DNA from 2 places in the Actinomadura vinacea genome. Region 2 is predicted to be linked to the other one. Evidence: predicted binding sites of a transcription regulator. Region 2 holds the regulator's gene; the other holds the start of a gene.
What was found. The regulator HrcA, encoded in region 2, represses chaperone genes, less so after heat shock. The targets are predictions, from matches to a motif close to TTGGCACTCTCNNNNNGAGAGTGCCAA.

Region 1: groES (co-chaperone GroES) is a predicted target of HrcA. The motif match lies at 8,140-8,166, and genes of this name have one in related genera.

The regions. Positions count from the first base shown of each region.
Region 1 covers NZ_BAAARW010000038.1:79,751-94,265, reverse strand. Annotated here, with positions in the region: gene glpD (glycerol-3-phosphate dehydrogenase) at 1-419, opposite strand, end outside; gene ABD340_RS40230 (GuaB3 family IMP dehydrogenase-related protein) at 563-1,684, opposite strand; gene guaB (IMP dehydrogenase) at 1,830-3,326, opposite strand; gene ABD340_RS40220 (DUF5319 domain-containing protein) at 3,690-4,079, shown strand; gene ABD340_RS40215 (hypothetical protein) at 4,112-4,912, opposite strand; gene ABD340_RS40210 (sigma-70 family RNA polymerase sigma factor) at 5,023-5,631, opposite strand; gene groL (chaperonin GroEL) at 5,979-7,604, opposite strand; gene groES (co-chaperone GroES) at 7,708-8,016, opposite strand; gene ABD340_RS40195 (class I SAM-dependent methyltransferase) at 8,237-9,472, shown strand; gene ABD340_RS40190 (coiled-coil domain-containing protein) at 9,916-11,115, shown strand; gene ABD340_RS40185 (phosphotransferase family protein) at 11,234-12,136, shown strand; gene ABD340_RS40180 (NADP-dependent oxidoreductase) at 12,161-12,919, opposite strand; gene ABD340_RS40175 (hypothetical protein) at 12,883-13,707, opposite strand; gene tsaD (tRNA (adenosine(37)-N6)-threonylcarbamoyltransferase complex transferase subunit TsaD) at 13,970-14,515, opposite strand, start outside.
Region 2 covers NZ_BAAARW010000048.1:110,221-124,735, reverse strand. Annotated here, with positions in the region: gene ABD340_RS46290 (PhoH family protein) at 1-959, opposite strand, end outside; gene ABD340_RS46285 (histidine triad nucleotide-binding protein) at 1,207-1,551, opposite strand; gene ABD340_RS46280 (SigE family RNA polymerase sigma factor) at 1,869-2,456, shown strand; gene ABD340_RS46275 (hypothetical protein) at 2,453-3,142, shown strand; gene ABD340_RS46270 (16S rRNA (uracil(1498)-N(3))-methyltransferase) at 3,182-3,913, opposite strand; gene dnaJ (molecular chaperone DnaJ) at 4,032-5,168, opposite strand; gene hrcA (heat-inducible transcriptional repressor HrcA) at 5,169-6,182, opposite strand; gene ABD340_RS46255 (DUF3097 domain-containing protein) at 6,321-7,190, shown strand; gene ABD340_RS46250 (DUF4870 domain-containing protein) at 7,262-7,861, shown strand; gene hemW (radical SAM family heme chaperone HemW) at 7,902-9,110, opposite strand; gene ABD340_RS46240 (hypothetical protein) at 9,161-9,622, opposite strand; gene ABD340_RS46235 (hypothetical protein) at 9,754-10,707, shown strand; gene ABD340_RS46230 (hypothetical protein) at 10,799-12,199, shown strand; gene ABD340_RS46225 (magnetosome magnetite crystal formation protein family) at 12,351-12,770, shown strand; gene ABD340_RS46220 (Uma2 family endonuclease) at 12,772-13,623, opposite strand; gene lepA (translation elongation factor 4) at 13,724-14,515, opposite strand, start outside.

The sequences.
Region 1 (14,515 bases), on a different contig from region 2:
AAGGCCAGCGCGTCGTACAGGGCGACCCCGGCGCCGAAGTAGGCGCGCTCCCACACCCGGTGGGTCGTCGGCAGCAGGAACGACACGGGCTTGACCAAGTGGGGCGCGATCTGCAGCAGCAGCGCCCGCTCGGTCAGCGCCTCCCGCACCAGGTCGAAGTTGTACTGCTCCAGGTACCGCAACCCGCCGTGGATCAGCTTGGAGGACCGCGAGGACGTCCCGGAGGCGAAGTCGCGGGCCTCCACGACCGCCACCGACAGGCCGCGGGTGGCGGCGTCCAGCGCGGCGCCCGCGCCGACGATCCCCGCCCCGACCACGACGACGTCGAACTCCTCGCGGGCCATCTGGTCGAGGGCGCCCGCACGCTCGGCCGGCCCCAGGCGCGAGCTGCCCAGTCCGGTCACCGGTGATCCCGTCATCGCGATTCCCCCTGTGCGGTGTGGGTGTCCGAAAGGTACCTACCCAACAGTAGGGATGCCGCCACCCCGATATCGCCCCATTCCACCTTGATCACGACGGAAAGGCGGTGAGACGCCCCACAATCCGCGGGCCCGGGCAGGGATCAGTGGACGGTCGGCGCGACGACGACCTGCACCCGCTGGAACTCCTTGAGCTCGGTGTACCCGGATGTGGCCATCGCCCGGCGGAGCGCGCCGATGAGGTTCATCGAGCCGTCCGCCACGTGCGAGGGGCCGTAGAGGATCTGCTCCATGGTGCCGATGGTGCCCAGGTCGATCCGGGTGCCGCGGGGCACGTCGCCGTGGTGCGCCTCGCTGCCCCAGTGGTAGCCGCGGCCGGGCGCCTCGGCGGTACGGGCGAACACCGAGCCGACCATCACCGCGTCGGACCCGCAGGCGAACGCCTTGGCGATGTCGCCGCTGTTGGTCATCCCGCCGTCGGCGATCACGTGCACGTACCGGCCGCCGGACTCGTCCAGGTAGTCGCGGCGCGCCGCCGCCACGTCGGCGACCGCGGTGGCCATCGGCACCGCCACGCCCAGCACGGTGCGGGTGGTGTGCCCGGACCCGCCGCCGAACCCGACCAGCACCCCGGCCGCGCCGGTCCGCATCAGGTGCAGCGCCGCGGTGTACGTCGAGCAGCCCCCGACGATCACCGGCACGTCCAGGTCGTAGATGAACTGCTTGAGGTTGAGCGGCTCGGCCCGGCCGGAGACGTGCTCGGCCGACACCGTGGTGCCGCGGATCACGAACAGGTCCACCCCGGCGTCGATCACGGCCTTGTGGAACTGCGCGGTGCGCTGCGGCGACAGCCGGGCCGCGACCGTCACCCCGGCCGCCCGGATCTCCTCGATCCGCCGCCCGATCAGCTCCTCCCTGATCGGCTGGGCGTAGATCTCCTGGAGCCGGCGGGTGGCGCGGACGTCGTCCAGCGCGGCGATCTCGGCCAGCAGCGAGTCGGGGTTGTCGTAGCGGGTCCACAGCCCTTCCAGGTCGAGCACCGCCAGCCCGCCCAGCCGCCCGACGGCGATCGCCATCTCCGGGCTGACCACGCTGTCCATCGGCGCCACGACCAGCGGCATCTCGAACCGGTAGGCGTCGATCTGCCAGGCGACGCTGACCTCCTCGGGGTCGCGGGTGCGGCGCGACGGGACGATCCCGATCTCGTCGAAGGCGTAGGCCCGGCGCCCGCTCTTCCCCCGGCCGATCTCAACCTCAGCAGCCACTGCGCTTCCTCTTTCCCGGCCCGACCTGAACGTGCGGGAATGTTCCCATCAGCGGAGAACAAGCCCCGGTGAGTTTACCCATCCCCGCAGGCCATCCCGTCCGCCCGGCCGCCCCTGAACCGGGGCCGGGAGCGGATCGGCGCGCTCAGCGGCCCTGGTAGTTCGGCGCCTCGACGGTCATCTGGATGTCGTGCGGGTGGCTCTCCTTCAGGCCGGCCGCGGTGATCTGCACCAGCTGGCCGCGCTCCTGGAGCTCGGGGACGGTGCGGGTGCCCGCGTACCACATCGACTGGTGCAGGCCGCCGACCAGCTGGTGCGCCACGTTCGCCAGCGGGCCCCGGTAGGGCACCTGGCCCTCCACGCCCTCGGGGATCAGCTTCTCCTCGCTGGACACGTCGGCCTGCGCGTACCGGTCCTTGGAGAACGAGCCGCCGCGCTCGCGGTTGCGCATCGCGCCCAGCGAGCCCATCCCCCGGTACGACTTGTACTGCTTGCCGTGGACAAAGATCAGCTCGCCGGGCGACTCCTCGATCCCGGCCAGCAGGCTGCCCAGCATCACCGTGTCGGCGCCGGCGACGATGGCCTTGGCGATGTCGCCCGAGTACTGCAGGCCGCCGTCGCCGATCACCGGGATGCCCGCCTCCCGGGCGGCCCGGGCCGCCTCGGAGATCGCGGTGATCTGCGGCACGCCGACGCCCGCGACCACCCGGGTGGTGCAGATCGAGCCGGGGCCGACCCCGACCTTGACGGCGTCCGCGCCCGCCTCGGCCAGCGCCTTGGCGCCCGCGTAGGTGGCCACGTTGCCGCCGACCACCTGAACCCCCGAGCCGGCCTTGATCGCGGCGATGGTGTCGGCGACGCCCTTGGAATGGCCGTGCGCGGTATCGACCATGATCACGTCGGTGCCCGCCTCGATCAGCGCCCGGGCGCGGTCGATCGCGTCCCCGCCGACGCCCACCGCCGCGGCCACCAGCAGCCGGCCGTCGGCGTCCTTGGTGGAGGCGGGGTACTGCTCGCTCTTGGTGAAGTCCTTGACCGTGATCAGCCCGCGCAGCCGGCCCTCGCCGTCCACCAGCGGCAGCTTCTCGATCTTGTTGCCGGCCAGCAGCGCGAAGGCGTCCTCGCGGGCGACCTCCACCGGGGCGGTGACCAGCGGCATCGGGGTCATGACCTCGCGCACCGGGCGGGACAGATCCGACTCGAACCGCATGTCGCGGTTGGTGACGATGCCGACCAGCACGCCGCGGACGTCGGTGACCGGCACGCCGGAGATCCGGTAGCGGGCGCACAGCTCCTCGACGTCGGCCAGCGTCGCGTCGGGCAGGCAGGTCACCGGATTGGTGATCATCCCGGCCTCGGAGCGCTTCACCCGGTCGGCCTCGGCGGCCTGCTCCTCCACCGGCAGGTTGCGGTGCAGCACGCCGATGCCGCCCTGGCGGGCCATCGCGACCGCGGTACGGGCCTCGGTGACGGTGTCCATGGCCGCCGACACCAGCGGGATGCGCAGGTTGATCTCGCGGGTCAGCCGGGTGGTGGTGTCGGCCTCGCCCGGCTGCAGGTCCGAATAGCCCGGAAGCAGCAGCACGTCGTCGAAGGTCAGGCCCTGCGGGATGATCCTGGCGGGCTCGGCGGCGGGATTCATGACTACCTTCCCCTGCCGGCATCGGCATCAGCGTCGCCGGCGTTCGGTGTGCGGGTGTACGGCCAGGTCACGACGGCCTTGTTCCATGGTAGGACCTGGCCCGCCGCCCGTACCGCGCTTCGCGGTCCGCGGTGCGTGGTCTTGGTGACATCCCGCAACGCGCTTCTTTACCCCGGCATTCCCGGAGCCTGCCGAACCATTCCCCGCCGGACTCCGGGGCCGCGGGGCCTCCCGGCGGAGCGCGCCACGCCCGGCCGTCCCGGCGTGTCGGCGCTCCGGGACGCCGGTCGGCAAGAGGACGTTTCGCGTCCAGATGAAATCGGGGGGTGCACCGGACGGGGGGCGTGGCAGTAGCGTGGAGGGGTGCACGACGATGCCCCGCTCGACCCATTCGCCGGCGACCCGGAAGACCCGGCCGCCTCGCTAGGCGACCCGGGCGAGGAGGTCGCTCCGCTCAGCGTGGCCGAGCGCGAGGACGTGCTGGCCGACCTCGCCGATCTGGAGGTCTTTCGCGCCCTGCTGGAACCGCTGGGCGTGCGCGGCCTCACGGTCGACTGCGGCGACTGCGGCAAGCCGCACTACATCGACTGGGACCTCCTGCACGGCAACCTGCGTCACCTGCTCGACCAGGGCCTGCCGCGGGTGCACGAGCCCGCGCTGTCCCCCGATCCCGTCGACTACGTCAGCTGGGAGTACGCCCGCGGCTACGTCGACGGTGTGATCGACAGCGAGGAAGGCCGCGACACGCCCTGAGCCCCCTGGCGCCGGGTGCCCGGGGGCCGGTCTCAGCCGCGGCCGTCGAGATCGAAGCCCATCCGCCGGAAGTGCTCGCGCATCTCGTCCAGGCGCTGCTGCGTCCGGTCCGGGCCTTCCGTGGCGTCGGCCGAGGGCTCCTGCTCCGGCACGCCGGCAGGAGGCTGCCGGCCGTCCGGTCCCTGCGTGCCGTCCGGTCCCTGCCAGCCGCCCGTTCCGGCCGTTCCGGTCGCGCGCGGGCGCGGGACGGGGGCAAGGGTGGGCAGGTCCTTGGTCCGCTCCTTCGCCCGGACGGCCGCGGCACGGCGCCGCCGCTCCTCGTCCCCGCCGGCCTGCGCGGGGACGCGCGGCACCGGCCCGGCGACGGTCACCGGGACGAGCGGCGCGGGCCTGGCCGGCCTCTCGGCCTCGGCGGCCTCGGGACCGCTCTTGGCGGCGTCCTTGCCGGCCTCCTTGCCGGCGTCCTTGGCGCTGCCGACCGAACCCGGCCCCAGCGCGGAGTGCTCGACCGCCCCGCCGCCCGCCGCCGCGACCCCGGTGCTGGCCAGCACCGCCCCGGCCACGCCGAGGGCGACGATCGTCCGGGGGCCGCGGCGGCGCGGGCCGGAGGGCGGCTTGGGGCGGTCCCCCTCGGCGCCCTGGCCGTCGGCCGACGGCGGCTGCGCCTGGTGCGCGGGCGCCTGCTCGTCCACGTCGCTGATCAGGGCCCGCAGCAGCCGCACGGCGGGATCGTCGGGCTCGCCCGCGCGCCGTCCGCCCAGCGCGTCGATGATGGCGTCGGTGCGGCGGACCGCACCGAGATCGGCCGTGGGCGGCACCGCGCCGGTCATCATGGAGACACCGGGGGCCGGGGCCGCGGCCTGGGAAAAGGGGGCACCGTGGGTCGGAGGTGCGGGGGGTCTGACCGACTCGTCCGGATCCGGGGCGCCCTGGCTCCGTTCCGTCAAGCGATCGACTCCTCTCTGGCCATCGCCCGGAGGCGGGCCAGCGCCCGGTGCTGCGCGACGCGCACCGCTCCCGCGGACATGCCCAGTACATTACCGGTCTCCTCGGCGGAGAGACCCGCGACCACCCTCAGCAGCACCAGCTCGCGCTGGTTCTCGGGCAGCCGGGTCAGCAGGTCCCGGGCGCGCTGCGCCTCGATGTAGCGCACCACGGTCTCCTCCGGGCCGGGCCGGTCGTCCGGCCCGTCGGGGAGATCCTCGGTCGGGACGGCCGCCCGGACCGCGCTGCGCAGCGCGTCGGCGATCTTGTGCGCGGCGATGCCGAAGACGAAGGAGGCGAACGGCCGTCCCATGTCGCGGTAGCGGGGCAGCGCCGACAGCACCGCGATGCAGACCTCCTGCGCCACGTCGTCGGCGATGTGGTACTGCCCAGACACCCGGCCGAGCCGGGCCCGGCAGTACCGGACGACCATCGGCCGGACATGCGCGATCAGCACCTCGATGGCGCCGGGATCGCCCTGGACGGCGAGTGTCGTGAGCTCCTTGAGGTCGCCTTCGTCGGCTCTGGCCGGGCGCGCCGCCCGCGTCCCGCGGGCGGTGTCGCGCAGCGTCGGAGGGGCCGGACCCTCCGAGGGCTCGACAGCGTGCGCGGTCGTGGTCCCTACGAAGAATCCCTCGGTCACGTTGAGCATGATGCCCAGCGCACTCGGGCGTGTCTCCACTGTCGAAGACAACGGAATGGTCACAGTGTGGGGACGGAAGCCCAGATACTACGCATCGCGGTCGGACGACTCCACACCGTGCGAGATTCGTAGCCCAGAAAGACCGATTCGTTACTTTCCGTGTTGCCCGCAGCCGAAAGGAAGGCCCCGGTCCGCACTGGAACGCACGGACCGGGGCCTCCCCCGCACGATCGTCGCGCGCGGCGCGCGCCGCGGCTCGGTCGGCTGCTCGGTCAGTGGCCGTGGCCGTGACCGTGGCCGTGACCGCCGGCGGGCTCCTCGGCCTCCTCCGGCTTCTCGACCACCAGGGCCTCGGTCGAGAGCAGCATGCCCGCGATCGAGGCGGCGTTGGTGACCGCGCTGCGGGTCACCTTCACCGGGTCGATGACGCCCTGCGCGATCAGGTCGCCGTACTCGCCGGTGGCGGCGTTGTAGCCGTGCCCGGCGTCGAGCTCGCGGACCTTGGAGACCACCACGTAGCCCTCCTGGCCGGCGTTCTCGGAGATCCAGCGGAGCGGCTCCACCAGCGCGCGGCGGACCGCCTCGGCACCGGTGGCCTCGTCGCCCGACAGCCCGAGGGCGTCGAAGTTCCCGCCGGCCACGTGCACCAGCGCGCTGCCGCCGCCGGAGACGATGCCCTCCTCGATCGCCGCGCGGGTCGCCGAGATGGCGTCCTCCAGGCGGTGCTTCTTCTCCTTCAGCTCGACCTCGGTGGCCGCGCCGACCCGCAGCACGCAGACGCCGCCGGCCAGCTTGGCCAGCCGCTCCTGCAGCTTCTCGCGGTCCCAGTCGGAGTCGCTGTTCTCGATCTCGACCTTGATCTGGCCGACCCGGGCCGCGATCTCCTTCTGGTCACCGGCGCCGTCCACGAGCGTGGTGGCGTCCTTGGTGACGGTGATCCGGCGGGCCCGGCCGAGCTCCTCCAGGCCGATGCCGTCGAGCTTGAGCCCGATGGCCTCGCTGACGACCTGGCCGCCGGTCAGGGTGGCCATGTCGCCCAGCATCGCCTTGCGGCGGTCGCCGAAGCCGGGGGCCTTGACCGCGACCGAGGTGAAGGTGCCGCGGATCTTGTTGGCCACCAGCAGCGCCAGCGCCTCGCCCTCGACGTCCTCGGCCACCACCAGCAGCGGCTTCTTGGTCTGGGCGACCTTCTCGGCCAGCGGCAGGAACTCCTGCACGTTGGAGATCTTGCCGTCCACGATCAGCACGTAGGCGTCCTCCAGGACGGCCTCCATGCGCTCGGGGTCGGTGACCATGTGCGGCGACAGGTAGCCCTTGTCGAACTGCAGGCCCTCGGTGAACTCCAGCTCCAGGCCGAAGGTGTGGGCCTCCTCGACGGTGATCACGCCGTCCTTGCCGACCTTGTCGAACGCCTCCGCGATCAGGTCGCCGATCTGGGCGTCCTGCGCGGAGATCGTCGCGACGTGCGCGATCTCGCCCTTCTCGCCGACCTCGCGGGCCGACTTCAGGAGCTGGTCGGACACGTACTGCGCGGCCGCGTCGATGCCCCGCTTGAGGGACAGCGGCGAGGCGCCGGCGGCCACGTTGCGCAGGCCCTCGCGGACCATCGCCTGGGCCAGCACGGTGGCGGTGGTGGTGCCGTCACCGGCGATGTCGTTGGTCTTGGTCGCCACTTCCTTGGCGAGCTGGGCCCCCAGGTTCTCGTAGGGGTCCTCCAGCTCCACCTCGCGGGCGATGGTCACGCCGTCGTTGGTGATCGTCGGCGCGCCGAACTTCTTGTCGATGACGACGTTGCGGCCGCGCGGGCCGATCGTCACCTTGACGGCGTCAGCGAGAGCGTTGACGCCGCGCTCAAGCGCCCGGCGCGCGTCCTCGTCGAACTCCAGGATCTTCGCCATGCGGGAAACTCCACTCCCTATACGTACGGCACCGGACGCGAGCCGCCCCGGCCTTGCCCCTGCTAGCGGGCCGGACCGGGGCGGTGCATCACGTTCGCGGTGATTACTTCTCGATGACCGCGAGCACGTCGCGGGCCGAGAGGACGAGGTACTCCTCGTTGTTGTACTTGACCTCGGTGCCGCCGTACTTGCTGTAGAGCACCACGTCGCCCACGCTCACGTCGAGCGGCACACGGTCGCCCTTGTCGTCGACGCGACCCGGGCCCACGGCCAGGACGGTCCCCTCCTGGGGCTTCTCCTTGGCCGTGTCGGGAATGACCAGGCCCGACGCGGTGGTGGTCTCGGCCTCAAGCGGCTGGACGACGATGCGGTCCTCGAGCGGCTTGAGAACAACCTTGGTGGCGGTCGTCACGATCTGACCTCCCCTTCGATTGGTCCTCGGCCGGCCATGGTGGGCCGACCGGCACATGTGACAGAAGAGGCGACCCTGGACCGGCCTGTCGTCGCGGGTGCCAGACCGACCTTGTCGCTGTGGTTGGCACTCTCACATCGAGAGTGCCAGTCATGGAGACTATTCCGTGACCCGTTGCCCGTCAACACGGACACCCCGGGCCACCGCTAACGTCCAGCCTATGGACCTCCAGGCGTTCATTGACCTGCTGACTCCCGCGGGCCAGGCCGTGCTCGGCGCGGCCGCCCGCTCGGACCTGTCCGAGAGCGGCCTGCTGGCCACCGCCACGCGGCTGCGCGAGGAGCATCCGGCCGGCCTGGTGCCCGCCGCGCTGACGCAGGCGCGGCTGCGGGCGCGCGCCCGCGCCAAGTTCGGCGCGGACGCCGACCGCATGTACTTCACCCAGGCCGGGCTGGAGCAGGCCACCCGGGCCGTCGTCGCGGCCCACCGGGCCCGCCGCTTCGCCGGATCTTCGTCCGATGTTCATCCGGTCCTCGACCTCGGCTGCGGCATCGGCGCCGACCTGATCGCCCGGGCGCGGGCGGGCGTCCCCGGCGAGGGCGTCGAGCTGGACCCGCTGACCGCCGAGGTGGCGCGGGCCAACCTGGCGGCGCTCGGCCTGGCCGGGAAGGCAACTGTGCGGCGGGGCGACGCGCTCGACGCCGACCCCGCCGGGTACGGGGCGGTCTTCGCCGATCCCGGCCGCCGCACCGTCCGGGGCCGCGTCTTCGACCCCCGCTCGTACGAGCCGCCCCTGGACCGGGTGATGGACCTGGCCGCCCGCGCCCCGGCGGCCTGCGTCAAGGTGGCGCCCGGCATCCCGTACGAGGCCGTCTGGGACGGCGGCACCGGCGCGCCCCTCGCCGGCGTCCCGGTGGAGGCCGAGTGGATCTCGGTGGCGGGCGAGGTGAAGGAGGCCGCGCTCTGGCTGGGCGGGCTGGCCGGGGACGCCCGGCGCCGCGCCACCCTCCTCACCTCCGCGGGCGAAACGATCACGCTGACCCCGGCGCCCGAACCGGCCGAGCCGCCCGTCCGCCCCTGGGGGCGCTTCCTGTACGAGCCCGACGGCGCGGTCATCCGCGCCCACCTGGTCGCCGAGGCGGCCGGCGAGGTCGGCGGCTGGCTCGCCGACCCCCGGATCGCCTACATCACCTCCGACACGCGGGCCGCGACCCCGTTCGCCGCCGGCTACGAGATCGAGGACGTGCTGCCCTTCTCGGTGAAGCGGCTGCGCGCCGAGCTGCGGCGGCGCGGCACCGGCATCCTCACGATCAAGAAGCGCGGCTCGGCCGTCGACATCGACCGGCTCCGGCGCGACCTGGGCTTCGGCCGCCGGAAGGAGGGCGGCGAGCTCACCCTCGTGCTGACCCGGGTCGGCCGCGATCCGATCGCGCTACTGGCGACACCGGTGCGCTGAAGGCCAGTCCGGCGCGCTGTCGATCACAATTCCGCACCGAAGATCTTCGTCCGGAGAAGAACGCCAAGCGCCATACCACAGCTGAGCAAATCATCAGCACTTCGCGGTATTGCCCGGCCGGGCCGGAAACAACCGCCGGAACGACCGAATAGAAGATCGCATTGCCGGGCCTTCCGGGCTCCGGACGAGCCGTCCCGGCCCGCGCGGGGCCCTTATCCGTGGCCACATCGGCGCCCCGTTCACCCCCTTCTCCTGATTTTCCCGAGGATTTGGACAATATCCGACTGGGGAGAATCGTCCAAACCCCGATGACAAGGGTCGGACACAGAACTCGCAATGTCCACGTCCCCCGTTATCCGGACCCGCCGAACGCACTACAGTTGGCGGCTCAGGATTTCATTGCCGTGCGCCATTTATCCGCGCCGGCACACGAAGGAGCAGCTGTGGAAACGAATCACAACTTCCTGCAGACGGGAGGTCAGCCGGTTTCGGATCGGATGAGGGAGCTGCTCGCCCGGGCGGCGCAGGACCACGTCTACGAGCAGCGCTCCCAGGGCCAGATCCTGGACGAGATACGCCAGCGGCTGGAAGGCATGGAGTGGCTGCTCCGCGAGGTGCGGGAAGGCGGCCTGGGCGGCCTCACCGGACAGCTTGACGGCGTCCGCGGCCAGGTCGAGGAGCTGTTCGGCCGACCCCCTGAGTGGGCCGAAGGGCTGGCCGAGCACATCGAGTCGGTCGGTGAGCGGGTCAAGCCGGTCTCCGAACTGCCGGCGCTGTGGGCCGACGTCGGGGTGGTGGCGGAGAACGTCGACGAGGGCCTCACCCGCATCCAGACCATGATCGACACCTCCCGGGAGGTCACCGACGCGGCGCAGCGCGCGGATCGCCGCCTGGACGAGGTGGCCAAGCGGCTGGACCGCCTCCAGGGCAGCATGGAGGCCGCCTCGGTCCGCTTCAACCGGCTCGACAAGTCGCTGGCCGAGATGGGACACCGGGCCGAGCTGCTGGAGCACTCGATCAACGGCGTCACCACCCGGGTCGACCAGTCGCTGGGCGAGATGGCCGAGCGGGTGGAGCAGGGCCTGGAGGCCGTCAACGGCCGGGTGGAGGGCGTCGGCGGCCGCCTGGACGGGCTCGACGGCCGCCTCGAGGGCTTGTCGGGCAAGCTGGACGGCCGGCTGGACTCGCTGCACACCATGATCACCGAGCTGGTGCAGCGCCCCGTGTACGACCAGGGCCACCGCTTCGACGCCCTGGAGAAGCGGCTGGCCGACGCCGTGGACCCGCTGATCGACGAGCTGCGCGCCCGCCCGGACCGCGCCGAGATCGAGGCCACCATGGAGCAGCTCGCCAAGACCGCGCACGAGGAGTTCACCCGGCAGGCCGACGACGTCTCCCGGCGGATCGACGACATCGAGGCCGGCGTCGTCAAGCAGGTCGGCGTCATCCACGACGACGTCAACCGCAGGGTAGGCGTCGTCCAGGACGAGGTGGGCCGCCGCGCCGAGACCGTGCAGGAGGCGGTGACCAAGCAGGTCACCACCGTCCACGAGGACGTCCTCAAGCGCCTTTCCACGCTGGAGGAGACCATGCTCGCCCTGGCCGAGGCCCTGCTCCGTCCCCGCCGCGACGGCAAGGACTGACGCACCCCGGGGCCGGCCGGGGCACCGGCCGGCCCGCACATTGTGACGTGCACTTTGTTACGTTCCGTCTTCGCAAAATCACTGCCAATACCCACCGGCATCCGTTTTCATGGAACTCGTGACCCACGCATCGGCTCCCTGCCTCCAGACCGGCTCCCCGCCCAGCCGCGCCACCCTGCGCTGGGTGGAGGACTGCCTCGGCCAGGGCGCCGAGGTGCGGATGGTCCGCCCGCTCGCCGGCGGTTCGGCGCACGCCAACCACGCCCTGCTGGTGGAGAGCCGCTCCGGTTCCGCGCACCGGCTCGTCCTGCGCCGCTGGGCGGCCGCCGCGCCCCGCCAGGCCGACTTCTCCCCCGAACGCGAGATCGCGGCGCTGGCACTGCTGGCGGGCTGCCAGCTCCCCACACCGTCGCTGGTCGCCGCCGACCCCGCCGGAGCCTACTGCGACGCACCCGCACTCCTGATCACCCGCCTGGTCGGCCACCCACCCCGCCCCGCCCCGGACGACCTGCCCGAATACCTCATCCAGCTGGCCGCCGCGCTGCTGTCGGTGCACGCCCTGGGCGGCGCGTCCACGATGCCGCCGTACGTGCCGTACAACCACCTGGACCAGCGCGCCGCCCCGAGGCACGCCCTACGCCCCGAACTGTGGGAACGGGCCTTCGAGGTAGCCGCAGGCCCCTGGCCGGACGCGCCGTCCCGGTTCATCCACCGCGACTACCACCCCGACAACACCCTGTGGTCGTACGGCAGGCTGACCGGCGTCGTCGACTGGTCCGACGCCTCCTACGGCCCGATCGCCGTAGACATCGCACACATGCGCCTGAACGTGGCACTGCGCTACGGCCCCGCCGCCGCCGAACGCTTCACCTCAGCCTTCGACCAGGTCTCCGGCGGCTACCCACACGACCCGTACTGGGACGTCCGCTGCGTCCTGGACCTGCTCCCAGAAAACGGCACCCGCACCCTAGACGAGCCCACCGTCCCCCTATTGGAGGACTACCTGGCCGCTCTCTTGTAATGGTGGAGGGGCTGCTGTCCCCCTTCAGGGCGTAAGGGTGATCTTTCCTCGGGTCTGGCCGTTCTCACTTCTGCGGTGGATCGAGGCTAGTTCTGTCAGCGGGTGGGATTCGGCGATGTCGACGGTCAGGTCGCCGGCGTCGACCAGGGAGACGAGCCGCGCGAGCTGGGAGGGGTCGTTGCTGGCCACGAAATGCGCGCCGCCGGGTAGCGGCGTGGTGACGGACACCGCCGTACCGCCCGGCCGCAGGAGTGACACCAGTCCGGCAGCGGCATCCGCGGCGAGAGGGACGAGGTTGAGCACGATGTCCACCCCGCCCGGCAGGGGCTCGGCGGTGTAGTCGACGATCTGGTCGGCGCCGGAGGCGCGGACCGCGGCGGCGCTGCGAGGGCCTGCTGTGGCGATCACGGTGGCGCCCGCGCGTTTGGCCAGCTGGACGGCGAATCCGCCGACCCCTCCGCCGGCCCCGTTGACCAGCACGCGCCGGCCTTCGGTCACCTCCGCGTGCTCGAACACCGCCTGCCAGGCGGTCAGCCCGGCGACGGGGAGCGCCGCGGCATCGGCGAGCGGGATGGTGCGCGGAGCCGCGACCAGGACGTCCACCGGGGCGGTCGCGTATTCGGCGGTGGCCCCGCTGCCTCCGTCCAGACGGCCGACCACTCGGTCGCCCACGGCCCTCCCGGTCACCCCAGGGCCGAGGGACACGATCGTGCCGGAAACGTCCACACCCAGGGTGCACGGCAACGTTACCGGCAGCACATCCTGCAGCAGCCCCAGACGCACCCCCACCTCCGACGGGTTGAACGAGGTCGCGGCGACGCGGATAAGCACCTCGCCGGGGCCGGGCGACGGCAGCGGCACCTCCTCGTGGCGGATGACCTCGGGACCTCCATAGGAGTGGATGCGCGCAGCCCGCGGAAGGCGTGTGCGTGCACGACAACCTCGGCTTGGGCGGCGGTATGCCCGCCGGCGATCAAACGGATGATCAGGCACGCGGGATCGATCCAGCCGGCGCCCCTGGTCGGCCACGCCCAGTCGATCAGCAACGCGCGGCCGTCGCTGATCAAGACGTTCACGGGGTTGTAGTCGGTGTGGAGCAGTCGATCGCCTTCGAAGAGCCGGACGTACGCGGGATCGGAGACATAGGACTCCCATCGCTGCTCGGCGAGCTTCACAGGAAGGTCTGGACACGGGACCTTGCCCAGGTCGGCCATGGTCGAGACCAAGAGCGGCAGGTCGGCCGATCCGGGCGTGTAGTCGGCGTGACGTCCGTCGACGACCTCGAACCCCAACAGGTCCCATTCGTCCTCGACCCGCCACAGCAGGCGGGGTGACAGGTGGCTGATCGCAGAGTTGATCGCGGCTTCTCGGTCTTGTGTCCACCGGCGGGGATAGTCACGGTGGAGTCCCTTGACGAAGACGCGTCCGGTCTCGGTGGTCAAGATCGCGGCGATTGCCGAGTTCAGGCCCTCGGAGACCGTTTCGGTCGAGTACACGGTGCCGGTCTTGGTCTCCACCTCCCACCGTGCCCGCGCCGGTAGGTCTTCCCAATGGATGCGTTCGACGGCCATCCGATCCCTCTTCCCCCATCAGCAAGGACCGCCCCCAACGGTAGGGGACGGTCCTGCGGTTTTCCTGTCGAGATCCGTAACGGCGGACACGACCGCTGACGGCCACCCCAGCCCGTCAGTAATGGGTGCAAGGGGGCGGAGCCCTCAGCCGGGGGGTGCGGGGGGCGGAGCCCCCTGCCAAGGGGCGGGTGCCTCCGGAGCGAGCGCCAGCGAGCGTAGGAGGTGCGCGTCCCGGGGTGGGGTCTGGGGGGCGCTCCCAGAATTACAGCGGCAGGCTTGAGTCTGCTGGTAGGTCCAGCTCTGAGGGTGGTCTGCCTGCGGCTAGGAGTTCGGAGCCCAGGGCGGCGATCATGGCGCCGTTGTCGGTGCAGAGCTTGGGGCGGGGGACGCGAAGGCGTATGCCTGCGGCGTCGCAGCGTTCCTTGGCCAGGGCGCGCAGGCGGGAGTTGGCGGCTACGCCGCCGCCGATCAGGAGGTCTTTGACGCCGTTGGCGTGGCAGACCTTGATGGCCTTGTGGGTGAGGACGTCGACGACGGCTTCCTGGAAGGAGGCGGCGACGTCGGCTACGGGGACGGGTTCGCCGGCGCGTTCCTTGGCCTCGACCCAGCGGGCGACGGCGGTCTTGAGGCCGGAGAAGGAGAAGTCGTAGGTGCCGTCGTCGAACTTGCCGCGAGGGAAGCCGATGGCGGCGGGGTCGCCGTCGCGGGCGCGGCGGTCGATGACGGGGCCGCCGGGGAAGCCGAGGTCGAGGACGCGGGCGACCTTGTCGAAGGCCTCGCCGGCGGCGTCGTCGACGGTGGTGCCCAG
Region 2 (14,515 bases):
TCGGTGACCAGCTTGTGCCGCACGACATCGTGGCTGCTCAGGCGGCAGAAGTGGATGTCGCCCACGCCGTCGAGGATGTCCTGGACGACGCGCAGCCCACTCTGCGTCCCGCCCGGCAGGTCGACCTGGGTGACGTCGCCGGTCACCACGACCTTGGAGCCGAACCCCAGCCGGGTCAGGAACATCTTCATCTGCTCGGGCGAGGTGTTCTGCGCCTCGTCGAGGATGATGAACGAGTCGTTCAACGTCCGTCCCCGCATGTACGCCAGGGGGGCGACCTCGATGGTGCCGGCGGCCATCAGGCGGGGGATCGAGTCGGGGTCGACCATGTCGTGCAGCGCGTCGTACAGCGGCCGCAGGTAGGGGTCGATCTTCTCGTAGAGGGTGCCGGGCAGGAAGCCCAGCCGCTCTCCCGCCTCGACCGCGGGCCGGGTCAGGATGATGCGGTTGACCTGCTTGTCCTGCAGCGCCCTGACCGCCTTGGCCATGGCCAGGTAGGTCTTGCCGGTGCCGGCCGGCCCGATGCCGAACACGATCGTGTGCTTGTCGATCGCGTCGACATACCGCTTCTGGTTGAGCGTCTTGGGCCGGATGGTGCGGCCCCGGCTGGACAGCACGTCCAGGGTCAGCACCTCGGCCGGGCGCTCCTCGGTCTGGTTCCGCAACATCGCCACGCTGCGCTCCACGGCGTCGGGGGTGAGCTGGGTACCGCTCCTGAGCAGGTCGATCAGCTCGGAGAAGAGGCTGGACACCAGCTCGGACTCGGACTCGGGGCCGGTCACGGTGATCTCGTTGCCCCGGACATGGATGTCGCTGTGGAACGCGCGCTCGATGACGTGGAGCAACTCATCCCGGGAGCCCAGCAGGCTCACCATCGAATGGTCGTCGGGAACCACGATCTTGATCTGGGACCGCGCGCCCGTGCGGTCGGCGCGTCCCGCGTGAGTTGATTCGACCATCAGCCGGGCCTTGCGGCCTCTCCGACCTGCCTTCTCTCGTTCCGGACGTGTCCTGCCTGTGTACCTTCCAATGGTACTGGCCGCCTACGCCGGAACGCCGCCGCATTTCCGCTCGCGCGATCCCGTACGCCACCCGCGAAACGGCGGAATCCAGGGGCACCGGGGCCGCGGCGCGATGAAACGTTCTCCTGCCCTCCCCTGGCCGTTCCCCTGCGGGCCTCTTGGCGTTTCCCGTCCCCGGGCCGTTTCAGCCGGGCGGCCAGTTGAGGCCACGGCCGCCAAGGACGTGGGCGTGCACGTGGAACACGGTCTGCCCCGCCTGGGGCCCGGTGTTGAACACGATGCGGTAGCCGTTGCCGGCGACGCCGTCGTCCTCGGCGACCTGCCGGGCCTCCTGCATCAACTCGGCCAGCAGCCCGGCGTCGGAGTCGGCCAGCTCGCCCACCGTCGGATGGTGCTCGCGCGGGATGACCAGCACGTGCGTGGGCGCCTGCGGATTGATGTCGCGGAAAGAGACCGTCCCCGCCGACTCCCGGACGATCTTGGCGGGCACCTCCCCCGAAACGATCTTGCAGAACAGACAGTCCGTCATCGCTCTCCTCCCACCCCTCGCGGCGCCCGTCACAGTGCCGGAGATCCTATCGGCACGGCCCCGCCACGCCCCGTGAGGCCCCGCCGCGAATAGGGCCGCGCCGATCGGCCTCTGGGCGGTTTCGGGCCCATCGGGGCCCTCCGCTGGATAAGGTTGGCAACTCAGGCGCACCCCCGGCTCGTCACAGCGCGCCTCGTCTCCCGACCGGTCGGTTCGCCCCTCCACGCGTACCTCCACGCGCACCGGGGGCCGACCGTCCGATAACGCGGCCGGGGGTCGGTGAAGGCGGCGGATAGGTGACCGAGGCAAGACAGAAGATGCCCTTTCGTAAACCCGACGATGAGGGCGCGCGTCCCACTGACGTGACCGAGACCCTCGTGGCCAGGGGCACGGCCGGGGCGGTGGCCGTGGCCTGGGACGCGGACCAGGCAGTGACCGCGCTCTACAGTGCCAACTACCGCTCGCTGGTACGCCTGGCCGCCATGCTGGTGCGCGACGCCGGAACGGCCGAAGAGGTCGTCCAGGACGCGTTCGTGGCGATGCACGGCGGCTGGCGCCGACTCCGCGATCCCGACAAGGCCCTGTCCTACCTGCGACAATCGGTGGTCAACCGATCGCGGTCGGTGCTGCGGCACCGCGCGGTCGTCGAGAAGTACGCGCCCAAGGGGCTGCCCGACGCGCCGAGCGCGGAGGCCGGCGCCATCGGGGAACTCGAACGCTCCGCGGTGGTGCAGGCGCTGCACAAGCTCCCCACCCGGCAGCGCGAGGCGCTGGTGCTGCGATACTACGCCGATCTGTCCGAAGCGGAGATCGCCCAGACCATGGGCATCTCCCGAGGTGCCGTCAAGAGTCACACGGCACGCGGCATGGCCGCGCTACGCAACATCCTGGAGCAGTTCTCATGACCACCGACCCCCACGACGAGCACGGCGAGCTCCTCCGCCGCGCCCTGCACGCGGAGGCGGAGACGGTCATCCCGGCGGCCGACGGCCTGGACAAGATCCGGAGCCGCATCGACGAGCGCGCCCAGCGCAAATTCGGCCGGGACTGGTTCGACCGGGACTGGTTCACGGTGAACTGGGCCCGGCCCATGCTCGCCGTCGCCGCCGCCGTCCTGATCGCCGGTATCGGCGTCGCCGCCCCGCCGACGATCGCCCTCATCCAGGCGACGGGCAACAACGGCACCGCCGGCGAGGGCGGGCACAGCCCTTCCGGCGGCGACCCCGCCGGCACGCAGGGCGTCCCGCCCAACGCGCAGCCGCCCGCGTCCAGCGTCCCGAGCGAGAGTGCCGACCCGAACAAGGCCGGCACCCCGTCTCCAGCGACTTCACCGGGCTCCCCCGCCTGCACCGGCGGCACGTCCCGCCCGGCGCCGCCCGCCGGCAGTCCCACCCCCGACCCCAGCGGCGGGTCCGGCGGGGGTTCGTCGCCCGGGCCGTGCCCGAGCACGTCGACCTCGCCGTCCCCGACCCCGTCGCCGTCGGACAGCGGCTCGACCGACCCGGACCCGACCGACCCGACCAACCCGCCGGTCACCGAGGAGCAGCCCGACACCACCCAGCAGCAGTCCGAGGGCTCGACGGCGCAGTGATCCTCCGCCGCCGGCCCCGGCGGCGCCCGGCAGGGAGCGCTACCAGCGGCCCGTCGCGGCCATCAGCACCGACAGCGCGGCCACGCCCGCCGTCGACGTGCGCAGCACGGTGGGCCCGAGCCGCACCGTGCGGGCGCCCGCCGCGGCGAACGCGGCCAGCTCGTCCGCGGTGATCCCGCCCTCCGGCCCGACCACCGCGATGATCTCGCCGGTGGCCGGCGGCCGCACCGCGCTCAGCGGTCCCGCGGCCTCCTCGTGCAGCACCAGGGCCGTGCCGGCGGCCGCCAGCCGTTCGGCGACCAGGGCGGTCGTGGCGAGGTCCGAGACCTCCGGCAGCCGGCTGCGACGAGCCTGCTTGGCCGCCTCCCGAGCCGCCGAACGCCAGCGCCCCAGCGCCTTCCCGCGCCGTTCCGGACGCCACTGGGTGACGCAGCGGGCCGCCGCCCACGGGACGATCTCGTCCACGCCCGCCTCGGTCATCGCCTCCACGGCCAGCTCGCCCCGCTCGCCCTTCGGCAGGGCCTGGACGACCACCAGGCGCGGCTCGGGGACCGGATGCCGGTGCCGGGCCAGCACGTCCAGGGTCAGCGCGGCGCGGTCGGCCGCCACGACGACGCACTCGGCCAGCAGGCCCGCGCCGTCGGTGAGGTCGACGCGCTCCCCTGGCCGCAGCCGCTTCACGGTGGCCGCGTGCCGGCCCTCGGGGCCGTCCAGGACGACCCTCTCGCCCTCGAGCCCCGCCGTCTCGGCGAGGAACACCGGCGGACTCATGACCACTCCCCCCGGACGAATCCGACACGCGTCGCGCCCGCCGCGGCGCCGGCGATCACCGTCGCGGCGGGGGCGGCGTCCCGTGGCGGCCCTCGTTGTAGGCCGCCACGGCATCGCTTCAGTGCTGGTTGAAGACGTCCCTGAGGCGGGAGAACACGTTGCGCTGCCCCGGGGCGAACTTGCCGGGCGGGCGCTCCTCGCCGCGCAACTCGGCCAGGCGGCGCAGGAGCTCCTCCTGCTCCTCGTCGAGCTTGCCCGGGGTCTCCACGTTGACGTGGATGTGCAGGTCGCCGCGGCCGCTCTCGTTGAGGTGCCGGACGCCGCGCCCGTACAGCCTGATCACCTGGCCGGACTGGGTGCCGGGCTTGATGTCGACCTCCTCGGCGCCGTCCAGCGTCTCGACCGTGACGTTGGTGCCCAGCGCCGCGGCCGTCATCGGGATCTCGACCGTGCAGTGCAGGTCGTCGCCGTCCCGCTCGAAGATCGTGTGCGGCTTCTCCACGATCTCCAGGAACAGGTCGCCGGGCGGGCCGCCGCCCGGGCCGACCTCGCCCTCGCCGGCCAGCTGGATGTGGATGCCGTTCTCCACGCCCGCCGGGATCTTGACCTTGACGGTGCGGCGGGTGCGGACCCGGCCGTCCCCCGAGCACTCCTGGCACGGGGTGCGGATCACGCTGCCGAAGCCGCCGCACTGCGGGCACGGCCGGGCCGTCATGACCTGGCCGAGGAAGGAGCGCTGCACCTGCTGGACCTCGCCCCGCCCGTGGCAGGTGTCGCAGGTCTCCGGATGGGTACCGGGCGCGCAGCCGGAGCCGCTGCAGGTCGTGCAGGCCACCGCGGTGTCGATGGACAGCTCCCGGGTGGTGCCGAACGCGGTCTCGGAAAGGTCGAGCTCGACCCGGAGGGTGGCATTGCGGCCGCGGCGGGCGCGGGTGCGCGGGCCGCGCGAGGCGGCGCTGCCGAAGAAGGCGTCCATGATGTCGCTGAACGGGAACCCGGCACCGCCGAAGCCCCCCGCGCCGGCACCCGCGCCGGCGGGCGCGAACGGGTCGGCGCCCAGGTCGTACATCTCGCGCTTCTTCGGGTCGGAGAGCACCTCGTAGGCCTGGGTGATCTCCTTGAACCGCTCCTGGGTCTCCGGGTCCGGGTTCACGTCCGGATGGAGCTCGCGGGCCAGCCGGCGGTAGGCCTTCTTGACCTCGTCCGGGGTGGCGTCGCGGCGAACGCCGAGGGTCGCGTAGTAGTCGTTGGCCACTTACGACCCCGCCAGGATCTGTCCCACGTAGCGTGCCACTGCCCGTACCGCTCCCATCGTGCCGGGGTAGTCCATGCGTGTCGGCCCGAGCACTCCCAGCCGGGCCAGGGTCATGTCGCCGACCCCGTAATCGGCGACGACCACCGATGTGGATTGGAGCCCCTCGTCGGGGTTCTCGGTGCCGATCCGCACCGTAACTGTAGAGGAGTCGCCCGTCTCCCCGAGCAGCCTCATGAGGACCACCTGCTCTTCCAGCGCCTCGAGCACCTCGCGCAAGCCCTGCGAGAAGTCCACCGACGCGAGGTTGGCCGCGCCGGCGAAGACGATTTTCTCATCGTGCTTCTCCACCAGCGTCTCCAGCAGCACCGACAGCACGGCCGCCGTGACCGGCCGGTCCTCGGGGTGCACCCGGTCCGGCAGGTCGGCCACCGCGTTCGGCACCTCGCCCAGCCCGCACCCGTCCAGGCACGTGTTGAGCAACGCCCGCAGGTGCCCGATCGATTCCTCCGACAGGTGGGACGGCGTCTCGATCACCCGCTGCTCGACCCGGCCGGTATTGGTGATCAGGACGAGCAGCAGCCGGTGGTCGGCGACCGGGACCAGTTCCACGTGCCGGACCGACGAGCGGGTGAGCGAGGGGTACTGGACCACCGCCACCTGCCGGGTGAGCTGGGCCAGCAGCCGGACCGTGCGCCCGACCACGGCGTCGAGGTCGTAGGCGCCGCTGAGGAAGGTCTCGATCGCGCGCCGCTCGGCGCCCGACAGCGGCTTGATCGTGGACAGCCGGTCGACGAACAGCCGGTAGCCCTTGTCGGTCGGGACGCGGCCCGCGCTGGTGTGCGGCTGGTGGATGTACCCCTGCTCCTCCAGCACCGCCATGTCGTTGCGGATCGTCGCCGAGGACACGCCGAGGTTGTGCCCCTCGACCAGGGCCTTGGACCCGACCGGCTCGTTGGTGGACACGTAGTCCTCGACTATGGCCCGCAGGACCGCGAGTTTCCTGTCGTCGAGCACGTGGTCACCTCCCCTGCCCCCGCACTGGCACTCCATACTTCCGAGTGCCAAGTGTACGGGCAGGCGAGCCGCATTCGGAGATGGGCGAGCGGCAATCGGGGATGCCGGGGCCGTCCGGGCTCGTTAGAGTGCCCAAACGTGCAGAGCAAGGACTACGGCGACGACGTTCTGGCGGGCGACTGGCGGCGGCCTCGCAAAGGCACCATCCCGGAGGTCCCCGCCGAGGCCGGGCTGGTGGCGGAGGATCCGGACAGCGGATTCTGCGGCGCCGTGATCGGCTGCGACAAGTTCGGCGTGACGCTTGAGGACCGGTTCGGGAAACGGCGGGTGTTCCCGCTGACCAAGTCGGGCTTCCTGATCGACGGCAGGCCGGTGACGCTGGTGCGCCCCACCGGTACCGGCGGCGCTCCCGGCTCCGGCACGCCCGGCTCCGGCGGCTCCGCCGGGACGGGGCGGGCGCCGCGTTCGGCGTCGGGATCGATCGCCGTGCGGGGGCTGCGCGCCAAGGTCGCCAAGGAGAGCCGCATCTACGTGGAGGGCGTCCACGACGCCGAGCTCGTCGAGAAGATCTGGGGCCACGACCTGCGCGTGGAGGGCGTCGTCGTGGAGTACCTGGAGGGCGTGGACGACCTCCCGGCCATCGTCGACGAGTTCGGGCCCGGCCCGGGCCGCCGCCTGGGGGTGCTGGTCGACCACCTGGTGGAGGGCTCCAAGGAGAGCCGCATCGCCGCACAGGTCTCGTCACCGCATGTGCTCATCACGGGCCACCCCTTCATCGACATCTGGGAGGCCGTGAAGCCTTCGGCGGTCGGAATCGCGGCCTGGCCGCGCGTGCCCCGCGGCGTATCCTGGAAGGACGGGGTGCTCAGCGCACTCGGTTGGGGGGAGGATGTGCGTGCGGGCTGGAATCGGATCCTCGGATCCGTCACGACCTACACCGACCTGGAACCCTCGCTCCTCGGCCGAGTCGAGGAGCTCATCGACTTCGTCACCACCCCGGAGCCCTAGCTCCTGACGCCAGCCCTACTGCCCCCGCGCCTTCAGTTCGCCTACGCCAGCGAATCCTCGAGGAGCACGCGATGTCGTATGGGCCGCCGGAACAACCAGGGTACGGGGAGCAGCAGCAAGGCCAGGGCCAGAATCCGTACGGGCAGCCTCAGCCCGGGTATGGGCCGCCACCCGGGTACGGGCAGCCGGGCTACGGGCAGCAGGGTCAGGGACAGCAGGGCTACGGGCAACCGGGCTACGGGCAACCGGGCTACGGGCAGGTGCCCGGATACGGGCCGGCGCAGGGTTACGGCGGCCAGATGCAGCCGTACGGAGCCGCGGGCTACGGGTACGGGTACACCACCCCCGACGAACGCACCTGGGCGCTGATGGGTCATCTGGGCCAGTTCCTGGTGGGGTTCATCGCCCCGCTCCTGGTCTTCCTGATCAAGAAGGACGAGTCGGCGTTCCTGCGCCACCACGGCGCCCAGGGCCTCAACCTCGCGATCAGCCAGGGCGTCTACATGATCGTCAACATCGTGCTGATCTTCGTGACGCTGGGAATCTGGCTCATCCCGACGCTGGCACTGGCCGTGACGGAGATCGTCTTCCTCATCCTGGCCGCGGTCGCGGGCAACCGCGGCGAGTGGTACACCTTTCCGGCCTTCATGGCCTGGCCCATGATCAAGTGACCGCCGCTCCTCCGGGTCGCCCGGGGCCGGCTCCCGTGGCTCAGGTGAGGTCGCGGACGACCGCGTCGGCCAGTAGCCGGCCGCGCCGGGTCAGGACGGCGCGGCCCCGTTCGAAGGGGCCCGGCTCGACGAGGCCGTCGGCGATCGCCCGCCGCACCGCCGCGTCGTCCAACAGCCCGGCCGGGCAGCCGTCGGCGAGCCGCAGCTCCAGCATGACGCGTTCGATGTGCCGGTCGTCGTCGTCCAGGACCTCGCGGGCGTGCGCGGGCGTGACCTGCTCGGCGAGCCGGGAGGCGTACGCCGCGGGGTGCTTGACGTTCCACCAGCGGGTGCCGCCGACGTGGCTGTGCGCGCCGGGGCCCACGCCCCACCAGTCAGCCCCGGTCCAGTAGAGGAGGTTGTGGCGGCAGGCGGCTTCGGGGCTCGCGGCCCAGTTGGAGATCTCGTACCAGCGCAGACCTTGGGCGGCCAGCAGTTCGTCCGCCATGAGATAGCGGTCGGCCATCGCGTCATCGTCGGGCGGGGTGAGTTCCCCTCGGCGCACCTGCGCTGCCAGGCGCGTCCCTTCTTCCACGATGAGGGCGTATGCCGACACGTGGTCGGGCCCTGCCGCCAACGCGGCCTCCAGGGACGCCCTCCAGTCGTCGTTGCTCTCCCCCGGGGTGCCGTATATGAGGTCCAGGTTGATGTGGTCGAAGCCGGCCTTGCGGGTCCAATCGACGACCTGCGGGATCCGGCCCGGAGTGTGGGTGCGATCCAGTACGGCCAGGATGTGCTCGCGCGCGCTTTGCATGCCGTAGGAGACACGGGTGAATCCGACCTCCCGCAAGCGGGCAAGGTAACGGCCGTCCACCGACTCCGGGTTGGCCTCGGTGGTGACCTCGGCCCCCTTCGCAAGGCCGAACTCCTTGTCGATGGCGCCGAGCATGCGTCCCAGGTCGTCAGGCGGCAGCAGCGTGGGGGTGCCCCCGCCGACGAACACCGTCTCCACGGGCAGGTCCACCTCGCCCAGTACACGGCGGGCAAGCCTCACCTCTTCGATGGCCGTGTCGGCGTAGGAGTCCCGGCTCGCCCCCGGCCCCAGCTCGGTGGCGGTGTAGGTGTTGAAGTCGCAGTAGCCGCACCGCGTCACACAGAACGGAACGTGCACGTAGAAGGCGAACGGCCGCTCACCCAGCCCGTCCAGGGCGCTGCGGGGCAGCGCGCCGTCGGCGGGTACCGGGTCACCGTCAGGCAGGGTCGAGGGCACCCTTCAAGTCTGCCGCGCCGTCAGTGCTGCTCTGACCGCGGCCGCTCCGGCTACGGCCGCTCCGAGCGCGGCGCTCCCGCGTCCAGCTTGTCGCGGAGCCAGCCGGGGATGTGCTCGTCCGAGCGCGGGAAGCGCTCCAGGTCCTGGACGTAGGCGGCGGGGGTCAGCGGCGGGCTGAAGTCCGGTTCGCCGTTGTAGTCGAACTCCGCGCTGAACGGGCCGTCGCGCTCGATCACCAGCCGCGCGGTGAACCAGGCGCCCTTGCCTCGCCGGTACATGGCCCGGCGCAGCTCGTCCATCTTCCCGACGGCCCGGCCCGGCGGCATCGCGGCACGGGCCTCACCGCCGGCGTTCACCACCTTGAAGGAGACGGTGTCGATGCCCACGGTCGCGCGGAACTCGAACCCGAGCCGCGCCCAGCCGAGAGGGGCGGCCGAGCGCAACGCGCGGACGGCCCCGTTCACCGTCGCCCGCTCCCTCGGAGAACGCAGGACCTGCTCGACGTGGGTCACGGTCGAACCTCCGGAACCATAGTGGCCACCGCCCGACCGTATCCATCCGGCCCCGAGAGCTGAGCGACCGCCCGCCGTGTCGCGACTTGCCTTGGCACCGTTAAGGCCTTTTGGACGGATAGGGTCGCCGGGTGGCTGATCAGGGGGCGGTGAAGTTCGGGCGAGTGCCCACCCGCGTGCTGCTGCACGGCGAGCCGGACGGCTGGCGCTACACGGTCATCGATCAGCACGGCGACGAGCAGAGCCTTCCCTTGGGCGGGCCGGGCGTCCACTGGCAGCCTCCAGGGCGGAAGAACCGTGACCCCGAACCCCCTTGGTGGGGTCGCCGTCTCGAGGAAACCGCAGAGGCCCTGCGTGACCACATAGGACGGGCGCTCACGGACCAGGCCTTCATCGAACTGGGTGCCGAGGCCCGAATCGCATGGTTCGCCGTGGAGGAGCCCATTACCTGGGAAGGCCTCGTGACGCTTGGGGAGCCCGACCCCGCGCGTTTCCCGGGCAAGGTGCCGCCCTTCGTCGTGACCCTGGAACCTGGACGCGGTGCCTTGCTGCCCGACGCCCACCTCTTCTTCTCCACAGTCGCCTCGGACGCCTGGACGACCCTGGCGGCCGTGTCCGAACGCTGCGGCACCGCCCCGCCGCGCGCCTCGTTCCTCTGCGGCTACACCGACCACCGGAGCGTCCACATCGGGCGTGGCAGTCTCAACGTCTCCACCCTGCGCGGCGAAGACGGCACAGAACGGATCGCCGAGATTTACGGCCACCGGGGCGAGGGCTGGGGCGGCAACCCGGAGCTGCGCCTGCGGCTGGACGGGATCGACCTGCTGAACGAACCCGCCGACGACGTCGTCGCCCTCTTCCGCGACCTCGGACACGAGGTCCTCCCAAAGGGACACTACGGCTTCCACATCCCCGCCATGGGACTGGCCCTCCACCGCCCGGATACCCCCCGAGACCACACAAGCGACCGCAGGAGGAGCCGTAGCGGCCTGGCGGCGCCAAGGCCGGAAGGTCCGCACGGACGTTTCTCAGGCGCCTCCCTGGGCCTTCCCACGGCCCTGGCCTCCTGGTACCTGAACCGCTAGAGCGACGGCCCGGCGGCGGCAACGGTCTCGACACCCACGAGGGACCCGTTCGTCACCCGAACGCAATCCTGGCTCTCTAGGTTCGCCGCCCATGAGAGCCCGTGTGCGTGACACCGCCTTCGTGCTCGCCGCCGCCGGCGGCGCGCCCCTGCTCGCTCACTCCCCCACCCCGGCTCTGGCCTCTGACACCCTTGTCGTGGAACGGAACGGCCCCGCGCGCTCCATCACCTTCACGGCGGCCCGGGACGGCGAGGCGGTCATCCGGTTCGCCGCGTCCGCCCCCGGCGTCTCCTGGGCCCGTCAGGGCGCCGAATCGGCCGTCCTGGCCATCGAGGTGGACGGCCGCCACGTCACCGACCTTGTCGTCCCCGCCGCCGAGCCGACCCCGCGTTCCCTGGGGCTCGGGCCCGTACGCCAGGGGAACCACCGGGTGACCCTGCGCTTCCTCAACGCCAGCGCCCCCGCCGCACGACGCGTCAACCTCGTACGGCCGAAGGTGCAGATGCCAACGGCCGACCAGGTCGCCCTGCGGCACGCCCCCATCGTCGTGGGCCGGACCGGTTGGCCGTTCGGCGACCCGTACCAGAACGTTCGCACCGACACGCCTCTCGTCGCGTGGCACGAATCGCGGCCCGCCACCACCCCGGGGCACCGCGTCCTGGAGTACTCCATGGTGTGGAGCAATGAGGACGGCGGCACCGACACACCTGCCCTGATGGCCAGATGGGGCCGCACCACCGACGTGGAGTGGGTCTACCGGGTCGAGGTGGACGCGGCCGGGCGCAGGGTCGACGGCAGCGGCGTGTACCAAGGGCCACAGCACCTGACTCTGAAGTTCACCGGACGCTACGAGGGCGACCATCCCCTGCTGCAGACCTGCACGTCCAACAACAACATGTGCGATGTCATATCGCCTGGCGCGCCTCTCCGGTTCCTCCCGGACGCGTCCAGAACACGTCCCACCGACCGCGCACGCGAAGTCGTCATGGACCGCGAGCCCTGGACATACCGCGTCATGGCCCAAGAGCTGTTGCGGGAGGGCCGCCTAGAGAAAACCTCCGATCCGGCCACCCGCGAGGTCGGAGACCCCCGTACCTACCTCTTCGTGGAACTCGCCAAGAAGACCGGCGGCCCGACCCAAGGTTGGGGTTCCGCGCCAGGAGTGTCCCTGGGAGTTCGTCTGAAGAAGGACACGTCCCGTCTCTACCGGTCCGACCACGGTGAACGCACCTGGTCGATCGAGCGCGACGGCCCGGCCGCCACCACGGTCGAACTGCCGGAGGGCACCGCTGTCCAGGACATCGCCTCCATCGAGGCCATCCGCCAACCCGTCGGCCTGGGGGACAACGGCGCCCCCGCAACGGTCACCACACTGCACCGGGGGTTCCTCCTAGGCCGCTCCTACCTCCCCCAGGCGTCGGCCATCACCTGGAACGGATCGGTCACCCTGACCCCGCAGTCCCCCACGGCACCCCTCTGGCGAGGGCCGTGAGGCACCGCGCACCGATCGTTACCAAGCCGTTCAAGACCCATAGGAACCGCCTAACTCCGGGCGCGTCCAAGTAGTCGTAGACTGCGCCAAAGCTCTACCGCAGAGCCCAAAGCGTGCAGGACGTCAAGCGGACTCGGAGAGGACACGCGCCATGGCCTACGGGCCTCCCCCGTCGCCCGGCTACGGTCAGCAGCCCGGCTGGCAGCAGCCCCAAGGAATGTCCGGGTACCCCGGCCACGTGACCCACGACGACAAGACCTGGGCCCTGATGGCCTACCTGGGCCAGTTCCTGGTCGGCGCGATCGCCCCGGCAGTGGTCTTCTTCGGCAAGGGCCGCTCCGCCTTCGTCCGCCGCCACGCCGCGCAGGGCATCAACATGGGCCTGGCCGCGATCGCCGTCTGGATCGTCGGCGGCCTGCTGTCGCTCCTCCTCGAGGTGCTCATCTGGGTGCCGCTGGTCTTCACCGCCGTCGTGATGTTCTTCCTGGTGTTCGCCGCCAGGGCCGCCAACCGGGGCGAGTTCCGCCAGGTCCCGTCGCTGGTGGCCTGGCCCCTGTTCAAGACCAGGTAGGTCAGGACGCCTCGACCTCGACCGGAAGCCGCTCGACGGAGCCGCACACGAGGTCCTCGGGGACGGAGGGCTCCTCCGCGTCCAGGCCGCGCCCGTCCAGGACGGGCCGCCGCGCGGGGCCGGGCAGGATCGTCATCGTGCCCGGCTCCCCAGGGGCCTGGTCGAGGCGCACGACGCGCCCCGGATAGGCGCGGGCCGCGATCTCCACGTCCCGGTCGTCCCAGGCGCCGTAGAAGACGGGGCAGCCGTCCCACAGCTCGACCTTCTCCGCGCCGGTCGGCCACCGCCGCCCGAAGGCGTCGATGAGGATCGGCTCCTCGCTGCCCGGCAGATCGGGACCGGACGCGTGCGGTCTCACCTCGTCGGGCACAGCGATCATCCTCCTGGGGACGACCCGGCGCGGGAGCCGGGCGAAGATCTGGTCGGGGACGAGCTCGATCGGGAACGGGCGGGTCAGCGCGCAGGACTCGCCCCACGCCACCCGGGCCTCCTCGGCGTACCGGCCGTCGCCGCCCAGCCCGTACACCACCAGCTCGGGCTCGTCGCCCCGGACGTCCACCACCCAGTACGAGGGCACGCCGTACCGCTCGTACAGGTTCTTCTTGGGGCCGAGATCGACCGGGCGCGAGACGTCCGACGTCACCTCGACGGCCAGCAGCGGAGGGCCCAGCACCGAACCCGGCGCGGCCCCGGCCTGCCCCTTCCGGTAGACCACCAGGTCACAGCGGACCAGCGTGTCGTCCTCGAACCGGACCACGGCCCCCGTCGCCGACCGCTGCTCCGCCTTCGCCGCCAGCCCGACCGGGACCACCAGGCCGGCGACGAGAACCTGGTGCAGCAACGTGTGAGTCACAACACCCAGTGTCCACCCAAGGACACAAGGTCACCGCCGTTTTGCCGATTCGGGAGGACTCGGCTTCACCCGGCCGGTACCGGCTCGGCCGAGCCGGCCGCTACTTCTTGCCCTTGTCCGACGAGGACGGCTCGCTCGTGGAGAGGGCCGCGACGAAGGCCTCCTGCGGGACGTCGACACGGCCGATCGTCTTCATCCGCTTCTTGCCTTCCTTCTGCCTCTCCAGCAGCTTGCGCTTACGGGAGATGTCGCCGCCGTAGCACTTGGCCAGGACGTCCTTGCGGATGGCGCGGATGTTCTCGCGGGCGATGATGCGGGCACCGATCGCCGCCTGGATCGGCACCTCGTACTGCTGCCGCGGAATCAGTTCCTTGAGCTTGGAGGTCATCATCAGCCCGTACTCGCGGGACTTGTCCTTGTGCACGATCTGGCTGAAGGCGTCCACCGACTCGCCCTGCAGCAGGATGTCGACCTTCACCAGGTCGGCCTCCTGCTCGCCGCTGGGCTCGTAGTCCAGCGAGGCGTAGCCGCGGGTGCGCGACTTCAGCTGGTCGAAGAAATCGAAGATGATCTCCGCCAGCGGCAGCGTGTAGCGGATCTCGACCCGGTCCTCCGACAGGTAGTCCATGCCCAGCAGCACGCCCCGCCGCCCCTGGCACAACTCCATGATCGCGCCGATGTGCTCGCTCGGGGACAGCAGCGTGGCCCGCACCACCGGCTCGTACACCGTGCCGATCTTGCCCTCGGGGAACTCGCTCGGGTTGGTGACGGTGTGCTCGGTCCCGTCCTCCATGATCACCCGGTACACCACGTTCGGCGCGGTGGAGATCAGCGACAGGCCGAACTCGCGCTCCAGCCGCTCCCGGACGATCTCCATGTGCAGCAGCCCGAG